Regions from separate parts of the Paraburkholderia sp. MM5384-R2 genome, predicted to be linked through region 2. Evidence: riboswitches for the same ligand, from Rfam matches in the RefSeq annotation. Region 2 holds a riboswitch; the other holds the start of a gene.

Region 1 (5,843 bases), on a different contig from region 2:
CCGCTTCGCCTGGCTGCCCTCGCCCGGATCGTTGACGATGAACGGATACAGATGCGGCATCGGTCCGAGAATCAGATCGGGCCAGCACGCGTCGCTCAAGGCGACGCTTTTGCCCGGCAGCCATTCCAGGTTGCCGTGCTTGCCGACGTGCACGAGCGCGTCGATGCCGAACTGATGGCGCAGCCAGAAATAGAACGCGAGGTATGCGTGCGGCGGTACGAGTTCGGCATCGTGATAGCTCGCGTAGTCGCCGTGCTCGCGCGAACGCGCAGGCTGAATGCCGACGAACACCTGGCCGCAGCGCCAGCCGGCGATCATGAAGCGGCCGCGCCGTAGCGTGGGGTCCTGCTCGGGCATGCCCCAGCGAGCGTTCAACGCGTCGCGCACGCTCGCCGGCAACGCGTTGAAATGCGCGAGATAGTCGTCGAGTGCGAGGCTTTGCAGGGCCGGACGCAGATCGCGTACGACCGGATCGTTGGTCACGCCTTCGGTCAGCCTGTTCAACAACGCGTCGCCGTTTTCGGGTAGTTCGCCGACCCGATAATCTTCATCGCGCAGCATCGACAGAATGCCGACCACCGACGCCGGCGTATCGAGCCCGACGCCATTGCCGATGCGCCCTTCGCTGATCGGATAGTTGGCGAGAATCAACGCGACTTTCTTGTCGGCGTTATCGAGCGAACGCAAACGGCACCAGCGCCGGCTCAGCTCGGCGAGAAAGCGCACCCGTTCGAGGTCGGGCTGATAGCGGACCACGTCGACCTGCGTATGCGCACAGCGATACGCGAGCCCCTTGAAGCTGATCGCGCGCGTGATGATGCGCCCGTCCACTTCGGGCAGCGCGATATGCATCGCGATGTCGCGCGAATTGAGGCCGTGGTTGTCCTTCAGCCAGTCTTCGCGATTGCCGCCGCTCAGGATTACCTGGAACACCGGCGCGTCGCCGGCGAGCGCGAGCGGTTCGGGGTCGTCGATCGCGGAAGCGGCGAACGCGGTCGTGTTCAGCACGAGCGCGACGCCATGTTGCGCGCACAGCGACTGCACGACATCGCGGCTCACCGCATCCTTCAGCGACGTGATCGCGAGCGGCAGCGGATTGAGCCCTTGCGCTTCGAGCGCGTCGATCAGCGCATCGAACACCGCGGTATTGGCGGCCTGCAGATGCGCCTTGTAGAACAGAATCGCGACGACCGGCGCGTCTTGCCGCCAACGCGCCTGCCAGTCGGCGACGATGGGGGTATCGCGCTCGGGGTGATACAGCGACGCGGCCGGCAACGCGCGCGGCGGATCGGGTTCGCGCCCCCAGTCGAGCGCGCGATACGCGACGCAGCGCAAAAACGCCTCGGCGTTCTGCGGACCGCCCTCGCGCAGATAGCGCCACAGCTGCTGACACAACTCGGCGCTCGCGGTGCTGCGCGCGAGCAGGTTCGGGTCTTCCTGCAGATCGCCGGAAAACATCGCGAGTGTTTGCTGTTTGCGCTGCGCGAGCGCGACCACCTGCTCGATGCCGTACGGCCAATACGTTTCGCCGCCGAGATGATCGACGACGACCACGCGCGCTTGCTGCAACACGTCGTCCAGATAGAAATCGACCGAGGCAGGCTGACGCAGATACGTGACGTTCGCGAGCCGCACGCTCGGAAAGCCGTCGCCGAGACGCGGCACCACGCTCGCGAGCAGCGACAGCGTGGTGTCGGCGGAACTGAGCACGACGATCTCGGCGGGCTGCTGATCGATGCGGATCACGCCCTGCGTATCGTCGACGAAGCCGCCCGGCGTCGTGCGCAGCAGATGCATGCTGGTGCGCCCGTTTATGCCGTCGCGTTCGACGTCGCGCCGAGCGCCGCGTCGAACGCCTGTTGCAGCGCGTGCTGGTCGAGGTCTGCGCCGATCAGCACGAAACGGCTCAACGCGCCGTCGCCATTTTCACCCGCTTGCCAGCGCCGGTCGAAGTAGCTGTCGAAGCGCCGGCCCACGCCCTGGATCACGAGACGCATCGCCGCGCCCTGCAGTGCCGCGAAGCCTTTGACACGGTAAATCGTGTGGGTTTCGACGAGCGCCTGCAAGGCGGCGAGCGCCGCGTCGCGCGACGGTACCGAGGCCTGCACGACGACCGAATCGAATTCATCGTGGTGATGATCGGGGTCGTCGGCGGAACCGTGGTGGTCATGACGCAGGTGGATCGTCTCTTCCGACGCCGCTTCGAGGCCCAGCAGCGTATGCAGGTCGAGCCGCCCCTGCTGCGCGCGCACGATCTTCACCTGCGGCGGAATCTCCGCGCGGATCGCGGCTTCGACCTCATGCTGCCGCGCGTCGTCGATCAGATCGGTCTTGTTCAGAATCACCAGATCGGCCGCCGACAACTGGTCTTCGAACAGCTCATGCAGCGGCGACTCGTGATCGAGATTCGGATCGGCCTTGCGCTGCGCATCGACGGCGAGCGGGTTATCGGCGAACTGGCCGCTCGCGGCGGCCGGGCCGTCCACCACCGTCACCACCGCGTCGACCGTGAAGCCATTGCGGATCTGCGGCCAGTTGAACGCCTGCACGAGCGGCTTCGGCAACGCGAGCCCCGACGTTTCGATCAGCACGTGATCGAGTTCATCGCGGCGCTCCGCGAGCTTTTCCATCACCGGGAAAAATTCTTCCTGCACGGTGCAGCACAAACAACCGTTCGCGAGTTCATACAATTGCCCTTCGGTCTCGACGCCGCTTTCATCGCAACCGATGCCGCAGCCCTTGAGGATTTCGCCGTCGATGCCGAGCTCGCCGAACTCGTTGACGATCACCGCGATGCGCTTGCCGCCCGCATGCTGAAGAATGTGCCGCAGCAGCGTGGTTTTGCCGCTGCCGAGAAAGCCCGTGACGATCGTGACGGGGATCTTGCGCAATTGAGTTTGCATCGTGAGGTCCATCCCTTGGTGTTGATCGGTATGCCGGAAAGTCCGCGCGTGGGTCCGCGTCGGCTGGCGAATGGAGCGAATGAAGCACGCGCAGCAGTACCAGCGATCACCAGACACGGGGACGAACGACGGCATGGCCGCGACAACGGAAATACAGAAAGCGGAACTGAGGTCATGAACGCGCCGCCGCCTCCCCGCGGCGGTCGTTCTGTTTCGTTGGGCCGGTATCCGGGCTGGCGAAAGCGCCGCTTCCCCTTCCCGGCCGAGTGGTTTCTCGTCCAGTGGTGAAATGTCCACGCGAGCTTGCGCGAGGACATCGAAGCCGGCACTGCGGTGCCCGGCTATCAAGCCGGAACCGCTTTTCGCTTACCGTTGCGGGGACAGCACAGGTTAGCCGCTCCAGAGCAGGTGGCTCCCTGTTTCCCGTTTAACTGCATGCGCACGAGCGCGCACGCGGGCACCCAAAGTGCGTGCGAGTGTAGGCCCGCGGCCTTGCGCAGTCAAGCAACGCAGCGAGCCGGAAAGCGCCGCCGAGGCTTATCCGGCAAGGCGCCATGTGCTATCGTATGCGCGCGTTTGGTGCCCGCACATGCGCTCGCGTGTGCAGTTAAACGGGAAACAGGCAGCGCCTCGCGCGTTCAACCTGTGCTGTCCCCGCAACGGTAAGCGACCTGCGGCGCGCGATTCGATTCGCCTTCGATTCCGACGTGCCGCGCATGCGTTTTTTGATGCCACTGTCCCGCGAATCCACAAACCGGGACGGGAAGGCGAAGCGCATGAGGCCGCCAGCCCGGATACCGGCCAGACGCGGAGGCGGTGCCGCATTGCATCCGTGCATCACGTGGCGCCGCCGGCCGCCGGAATCCGCGGGGAACGGATGTGAAGGCGTAGCAGCGCGGCATCGCGCGTGCCCGGATTCGCAGTTCCGCATGACCTCTATATTCATCGCCGCGCGCGCTGTCGCACGCCGCTTCTGTTCTTCCATCACCGCATGGCGCGCGCCATGCACGCCGCGATGACGCGCGCCTGGCTGATCGGCGCCGGTCCCGGCGACGTCGAACTGATCACGCTGAAGGCCACCCGTGCGCTCGCGCAGGCCGATGTCGTGCTCGTCGACGATCTGGTGAATCCCGACGTGCTGCAGTTCGCGCGCACCGACGCGCAAGTCGTGTACGTCGGCAAGCGCGGCGGCCATCCGTCGACGCCGCAAGCCGACATCGTCGCGCAAATGCTCGGGCATCTGCGCGCGGGGCGCAGCGTCGCGCGGCTCAAGGGCGGCGATCCGTTCGTGTTCGGCCGCGGCGGCGAAGAGTTGCAGGCGCTGCAGGCCGCGGGTATCGAAGTCGACGTGATCAACGGCATCACGGCCGGCATCGCGGCGCCCGCGGCGCTCGGTATCGCGGTCACGCATCGTGATCACGCGCAGGGCGTCGTGTTCGTCACCGGCCACGGCGCCGGCAGTGGCGAGCCGGACTGGGCCGCGCTCGCCGCGACGCGCATGACGCTGGTGATCTACATGGGCATGCACCGGCTCGGCGAGATCGCCCGCGCATTGCTCGCGGCCGGCATGTCCGCCGACACGCCGTGCGCGGCGATCGAGTCGGCGACGCGGCCTGAGCAGCGTCATGTGCTCGCGCCGCTTCGCGAGTTCGCCGAGGCGGTGGCGCGCGCGGGGCTCGGCTCGCCGGCGATCGTCGTGATCGGCGGTGTGGCGTCGCTCGCACTGGCGCGTGATGCGGCCAAACGCGACGCCGGCGTTGCTCACGAACTGGCAGCGAGCGCGACACGACACGGACTCGGACGCGCGATCAAAACGCTGAGCGTCGGCATCGGTTGCCGCTTGCACAGCGAAGCCGCTGAGATCGAAGCCGCCGTCCGCACAGCGCTCGGATCGAATACCTTCGAGCAGATCCGCGCGATCGCGACGATCGACACCAAAGCCAACGAAGCCGGTCTGCTCGAATTCTGCTCACGTCATCAGCTGCCGCTGCAACTGTTCAGCCGCGAGCAGATCGCCGCGGTACCGGTCGCGTCGCCGTCGGCGGCGGCACACGCGCAGCTCGGCGTCGATGGTGTGTGCGAGCCGTGCGCGCTGCTGGCGGCAACGGCGCCGGACTCCACCACAACCGCGCAAAACGCGCGTCTGATCGTACGCAAGACCGCGCACGCTGGCATCACGGTGGCAATCGCAGCGGCGAACAATGCTGCCCTTAGCGACGCGCCCCCATCCCATCCCGCCCCTCAAAACCAGGACCCTCGATGAAAACCGATCCGGAATCGCATCAACGCATGACCGAACGCCGCCGCGAAGGCCACGAAAAGAAGCAGGCCGGCGCGACCGTCGAAAAAGGCCTGCTGATCGTCAACACCGGCACCGGCAAGGGCAAGAGCACGGCCGCGTTCGGCATGGCCGTGCGGGTGCTCGGCCACGGCATGCGGCTCGGCGTCGTGCAGTTCATCAAGGGCGCGCTGCATACGTCGGAGCGCGATTTCCTCGGCGCGATCGCGCAATGCGATTTCGTCACGATGGGCGACGGCTACACGTGGAACACGCAGAACCGCGAGGCCGACATGGCGACTGCGCGCAAAGGCTGGAACGAAGCGCGGCGGATGATCGAAAGCGGCGACTACCAGATGGTGATCCTCGACGAGCTGAACACCGTGCTGAAGTACGAATACCTGCCGCTCGACGAAGTGCTCGCGGTGATCAACGCGCGTGCGCCGATGTTGCACGTCGTCGTGACCGGACGCCATGCGCCGGACGCGCTGATCGAAGCCGCCGACCTCGTCACCGAAATGCGCGCGATCAAGCATCCGTATCGCGAGCAAGGTGTGAAGGCGCAGCGCGGCGTGGAGTTCTGAGCGATGTCGGCAACCCGCAACGGGGCTTGGTCCGGGGCGCCCCCCAAGCGGACTTCCTTCGGGGCGTCCCCCCAGGGG
Region 2 (5,843 bases):
AGCAGAGAAACGAGATTATGGAGAGCGGTCGACAACACGTCAATACCCGTCTCACAATTTATTTTAAAAAGTTGAAGAGCTTAAAAATTGAGCAGCGCCGCGTGCAACCTGAATTAGTTAGGCTTCCAATTGAATTCTCCGGAGCGCCGCGGCGAAAGGGAGAGATGAGTGGAGTTGCGAAAAGCCGTTAAGCAGCTTTTCCACAGAAAATGTTTGCAAGGCTGTGGATAACCGCTCCACAACCGCGGCAAGTGCTTGATCCAAAACCATTCTCGCGCGTTGCGCGCGAAGCATGGCCGCTTGCGCGGCCACGCGTCACCGTCACAATCAGGCGGACTTCATCGTCACCCGCGCATTCGTACGCATAAAAGCGCTGCGCTCGACCATCGCGCCGAACAGCAGCCCGATCGTCGTCCACATGACCACCTGCATGCCGATCGCCGCGACGCGGAACTTCCACAGCAGCACAGCCGGGAACGCGGCCGGCACTTCATTGATGACCGGCATCGACAGTTGCACGGCCGCGATGACCACGACGAACAAGAGCCCCGCGACGATCGAACCATTCCACGCACCCAGCTTCGCCGCCGCGCGACGCCGCACCTTCAGCGAAAACACCATCGTCGCGAGCGAAATCGCGATCATTAGAAAGAACAGGCCCGTGCGCGTGCCGATCGTCTCCGGATCACCGACCGACGGCGGATTGGCCGGATACTTGATATTCGGCACGATCACGAGCGTGATGAACGCGCCAAGCGCGAGCCACGCGGACAGCGCGCGCACGCTCAACGTACCCGCGCGTCCATACGCATACGCAAACACCAGCGAGAACAGGCCGCCAAATGCCGCGCCATACGTGACCACGCCAGTCAGCAGGCCGAGGCCAGCCTGCGTCTGACGGCTCACGATTTCGGGCTCGGGCGCCTCGCCGCGCGCGGCGGCCGCTTTTTCTTCGAATGAAATGGCCTGATCGACCTGTGGTTCGCCGACGATTCGCGCGAACGCGAACGTGAGCAAGCCCGCGACGATGCCCGCGAGCATCCCGCGCACCAACAATTTACCTACCATGTCGAACTCCGTTAGTGGCAGGGAAAGCCGAGCAGATGACGGCCGTCGTGCACGAACTCATGCACGTACATGCCGGGCACGAGCGACGTCGCGCCCTGTTCCGCACCAACGAAGTAAAGCGCGAGCAACAGCAGCAACCCACCGAACACGACCCACGGCAGCAGTTCGCGCAAAGGTATGGGAGTGGGCTGGGCCGCCGGTTGCGCGGCGCGATCAAGAACAGCTTCGGTCATGATGGACATCTCCTGGGGTGACGCGCCCCGAAAGTCGATTGCAGAGGAATGGTGCGAAGTTCAGGTCTGGCTTTCGGCTCTTGTGGATTGCAATGCCGATTACAGTGGCGCGACCGCGCCGGGCTCTCACCGGCTTCCGTGCTTCGCAGTGTCAGTATTCTACGCGCTAAACTGCGGCTTCCGTGACGGCGAGGGCTACCTCGCAACGCGCGCCGATGAAACCTCGCAGGCAAGTGCGAATGGAGCGCCAACGCAAAGAATGGATACGCGACTATTACTGCTGAGCCACGCGGCAACGGCCGCGCAGCGCGCGGGCCGCTTCCCTGCCGACGATCCGCTCGACGCGCGCGGTCGCGCCGAAGCCGAAGCGGCGCGACCGCGTCTCGCGCTTCCCGCCGACGGCGCCGTGTTCACCAGCCCCGCCGCCAGCGCGCGCGAAACGGCCGCCGCTCTCGGTCTGAGCGCCACGCCTGTCGACGCATTGGCGGATATCGACTATGGCAAATGGCGCGGCCAGCGCCTCGCTGACATTGCCGACGCAACGCCCCGCGAACTCGCCGCCTGGACACGCGAGCCCGACGCCGCGCCGCCCGGCGGCGAATCGTTCGGTCAACTCGTGCAGCGAGTTGGAGAGTGGCTCGACGCGCAGCAGGCAGACGTGCGTTCATGCAATGCCGTCAACGAAGCAAGCTTCGCGGCCTTTGCGCACAGTCGAACCATCGTCGCCATCACCCACACGACTCTGCTGCGAGCGGCAATCGTGCACGCCCTCGGCGCATCGCCAACCGTGTTCTGTCGCATCGAGATCGCGCCGCTGTCGGTCGTCGAATTACGCCACTCGCGACGCGGCTGGTCGTGGTGGCCGGCCGCCAGCGCCTGAACGGCACCGCCGCTTACCTGCCCGACACCACGAGCCGCAACCGGTTGGACCCCTCGGGCGTCAGGGCGATTTCGGTGCGTCGATCCTTCGCGCCGAGATAAAAGTGCTGACGTCCCGGCGAATTCTGATCGTGCGTTGCATCGGGCAGGCACGACGCGACGTCGGCCGCGACCGCTTCCAATGCATCCGCGTTCGAGCCCGCCGCCTGATGCGGCGTCCACGTGCACTGGAAACTTCGATGCGCGGCCGAACATTGCGCGTCATCGCCATCAGGTTGCGCAACGCCTTTGCCGTCGTCGGGTGTCAGCGAGGCGAAGCCGTCCGGCGCCGCGGCCACGATCCGTTTGAGCGCACCGCAAGGTGTGGGGCTATCGTCGGCGGATGCACTGACCGGCAGCAGCGCAACGAGCGATGCCGCGGTAAGCGCGATAGCGGAAAGTCGATAGGTTTTCATGGTGTGCGTGAAGCTTCCCAAGTGCTGCTGAAGAAAAACTCGCAGGGAGCCACCTTTAACAGCACGCTTCATGCCCATGCGCACGAGGCCCGAGCACGCAGGCAATGCACGACGGCACACAAATTGCGTAGCGCCATACCGGCCGCGACATCGCGCCCGTTTCGATCAAAGCCACTGCCGACGTCATTTCAACCATCATGTCGACCACTACCGCCGCCCCTACCCCCGCCCGCATATCGTCGGGCATCGAAGGCATCGACGACATCCTCGGCGGTGGCCTTACGCCGAACCGCATGTACCTCGTGGAGGGCGTGCCAGGCACGGGTAAGACCACCCTCGCGTTGCAATTCTTACTCAAGGGCCTGCACGAAGGGCAGACCGGCCTTTATGTCGCGCTGTCCGAAACCCGTGCTGAACTGCTCGCGATCGGCGCGAGCCATGGCTGGGATCTGAGCCGTTTCGCGATACTGGAGCAACTGCCCGAAAAAGGGCTCGAACCGCAATACGAACAGACCGTGCTGCACCCGGCCGAGGTCGAACTCGGCGAAAGCGTGCGCAACGTGATCGAGCACGTCGACGAACTGAAGCCGGCGCGCGTCGTCCTGGACAGCCTGTCCGAACTACGTCTGCTGGCGGAGAACCCATTGCGCTACCGTCGGCAGATTCTCGCGCTCAAGCACCATTTCTCGACGCGCGAATGCACGGTGCTGCTGCTCGACGACACGTCGGCCAGCACCTCCGGCATTCAGCTTCACAGCATCGTGCACGGCGTGATCAGCCTCGAAAACGTCGCTCATGATTACGGCGGCAATCGCCGCCGTCTGCGCATCGCGAAGATGCGCGGCATCAAGTTCCGCGAGGGCTATCACGACTTCACGCTGAACACCGGCGGTCTGCGCGTCTATCCGCGCCTGGTCGCCGCCGAGCATCACAGCGAATTCGGCACGAGCCCGATGAGCACCGGCACGCCCGGCCTCGACGCGCTGCTCGGCGGTGGCCTCGTCCCCGGCACCAATTCGCTGATCATCGGCCCGTCGGGGGTCGGCAAAACCACCACCGTCGTGTCGTGCCTGCTTGCCGCACTCGAACGCGGCGAGCGTTGCGCGTGCTACGTATTCGACGAAACGCTCAGCACGCTGTTCACACGCTGCGCGACGCTCGGCATGGATCTCGCGCCGCACGTCGAAAGCGGTCTGCTGATGCTGCGCCAGATCGATCCCGCGGAAATCTCGCCGGGCGAGCTGTCGAGCGACGTGCGCAACGCGGTCGAAAACGAGCACGTGCGCTATGTCGCGGTCGACAGCCTGAACGCCTATCTGCAGGCGATGCCCGGCGAGCGCTACCTGCTGCTGCACATGCACGAATTGCTCGGCTATCTGAATCAGCAGGGCGTGGTCACGATGCTCGTGCTCGGGCAGCACGGCATCATCGGCGAAGTGCAGACCGAGGTCGACGTCAGTTATCTGAGCGACGTGGTCGTGCTGTTCCGCTATTTCGAGCACCACGGCGAAGTGCTGACGGCAATAACCGCCGTCAAGAGCCGCGCGAACGATCATGAACGCACGATCCGCCAGTTCCGCCTCGGCACCGAAGGCGTCGAGGTCGGCGAAGCACTGCGCGACTTCGAGGGCGTGCTGTCGGGCCTGCCCTTGTATCGCGGCAGCACCGCGATGCTCGGCGCGACGAACCATCTGATCGATACGTCAGGACAGTGAGCGATGGAGCAGCGTGTCCTCATCCTCGCACCGTTCGGCCGCGACGCCGAAGTGATCACCGCCGTGCTGCACAATGACGCACGCGCCTGCGTGAGCTGCGACGACGCCGACGCGCTCACCACCGAGCTCGACGTCGGCGCGGGCACCGCGCTGCTCACCGAGGAAGCGCTCGCGAACGGCCACGGTTCGAGCCTCTATGCGTGGCTCGAACGGCAGCCCGCATGGTCCGACTTCCCGTTCATCCTGCTCGCCGCCCGCAGCATCGGCCATCGATCCGCGCGCGGGCTCGAAGTGCTCGAACGGCTCGGCAACGTAGTGGTGCTCGAACGTCCGCTCAATTCGGAAACGTTGCGGCGCGCGATCGCGTCGTCGTTGCGGGCCCGCGGACGGCAATATGAATCGCGAAGGCTGCTTGCCGAGCGCATCGAGGCACAGGACGCGCTGGAGCAGCTGAACGATTCGCTGGAAAGCCGCATCGCCGCGCGCACGCACGAACTTGCGTCAGCCAACGACCGGCTGATGGCCGAGATCCACGAACGCGCGAAGGTTCAGGCCGTGCTCGTGCAATCGCAGAAGATGGAGGCGCTCGGTCAGCTGACCGGCGGCATCGCGCACGACTTCAACAATCTGCTGAACGTGATCATGGTCAACGCGGAACTGATCGCGCGCGTGAGCGGCGACGAACGCCTGCGCGGCATGGCGGCCACCGTCAAGCGCGCGACCGAGCGCGGCGCGAAACTGACTGGCCAGTTGCTGACTTTCTCGCGCAACAGCAACCCGAATCTGCAAGCGATCGACGTGGTCGCGCTGCTGCAGGGCATGCGCGACATCATCGCGGTGTCGCTCGGCTCGAGCATCCGCTATGACAACCACTTCGAGCGCACCGAAATGTGGACCCAGGCCGACGCAAATCAGCTCGAGCTCGCGGTGCTCAATCTCGCGATCAATGCGCGCGACGCGATGCCGGCCAGCGGGCGCCTCGACATCCACGTGACCCTGCGCGACGCGCCCGACCAGACGCTGAAGCATGGCCGCTACGTCGTGATCGAAGTCGCCGACACGGGCGAGGGCATTCCGCCCGACGTCGTGTCGCGCGTGTTCGATCCGTTCTTCACGACCAAGCCGATCGGCAAGGGCACGGGGCTAGGCCTGAGCCAGGTGTATGGCATCGCGAGGCAGGCGGGCGGCGCCGCGCGCATCTTCAGCGAAGAAGGTACCGGCACCACGGTGCAGATCTGGCTGCCGATGCGCGAGCGAGTGGCCGCGCACAGCGAAGCGGAGTCCGATGCGGAAGCGAACGCGGTCGGCGACAAGCGCGTGCTCGTGGTCGAGGACGACAGCGAAGTGCGCGCGATGCTCGTTGAATCGTTGCGCATGCTCGGCTACACGGTGACCGAGGCCGCCGACGGCCAGGCCGGCCTTGACCGCCTCGTCGACGATCATCCCGATCTGCTGATGGTCGACTTCGCGATGCCGGGCATGAACGGCATCGA

What was found. Region 2 has a riboswitch for cobalamin ahead of HDG37_RS32325 (CbtB-domain containing protein). Riboswitches for the same ligand answer to the same signal wherever they lie in the genome.
Region 1: another riboswitch for cobalamin. It lies ahead of cobW (cobalamin biosynthesis protein CobW); the one in region 2 lies ahead of HDG37_RS32325 (CbtB-domain containing protein).

The regions. Positions count from the first base shown of each region.
Region 1 covers NZ_JACHDI010000010.1:5,188-11,030, forward strand. The annotation lists gene cobN (cobaltochelatase subunit CobN) at 1-1,797, opposite strand, end outside; gene cobW (cobalamin biosynthesis protein CobW) at 1,812-2,903, opposite strand; cobalamin riboswitch at 3,105-3,383, opposite strand; cobalamin riboswitch at 3,464-3,724, shown strand; partial or broken gene cobA (uroporphyrinogen-III C-methyltransferase) at 3,919-4,656, shown strand; gene HDG37_RS40045 (cobalamin biosynthesis protein) at 4,732-5,166, shown strand; gene cobO (cob(I)yrinic acid a,c-diamide adenosyltransferase) at 5,163-5,765, shown strand; gene HDG37_RS17565 (cobyrinate a,c-diamide synthase) at 5,769-5,843, shown strand, end outside.
Region 2 covers NZ_JACHDI010000030.1:87-5,929, forward strand. The annotation lists partial or broken gene HDG37_RS38885 (hypothetical protein) at 1-191, shown strand, start outside; gene HDG37_RS32320 (CbtA family protein) at 328-1,068, opposite strand; gene HDG37_RS32325 (CbtB-domain containing protein) at 1,080-1,301, opposite strand; cobalamin riboswitch at 1,343-1,490, opposite strand; gene HDG37_RS32330 (histidine phosphatase family protein) at 1,561-2,181, shown strand; gene HDG37_RS32335 (hypothetical protein) at 2,195-2,635, opposite strand; gene HDG37_RS32340 (ATPase domain-containing protein) at 2,833-4,350, shown strand; partial or broken gene HDG37_RS32345 (ATP-binding protein) at 4,354-5,843, shown strand, end outside.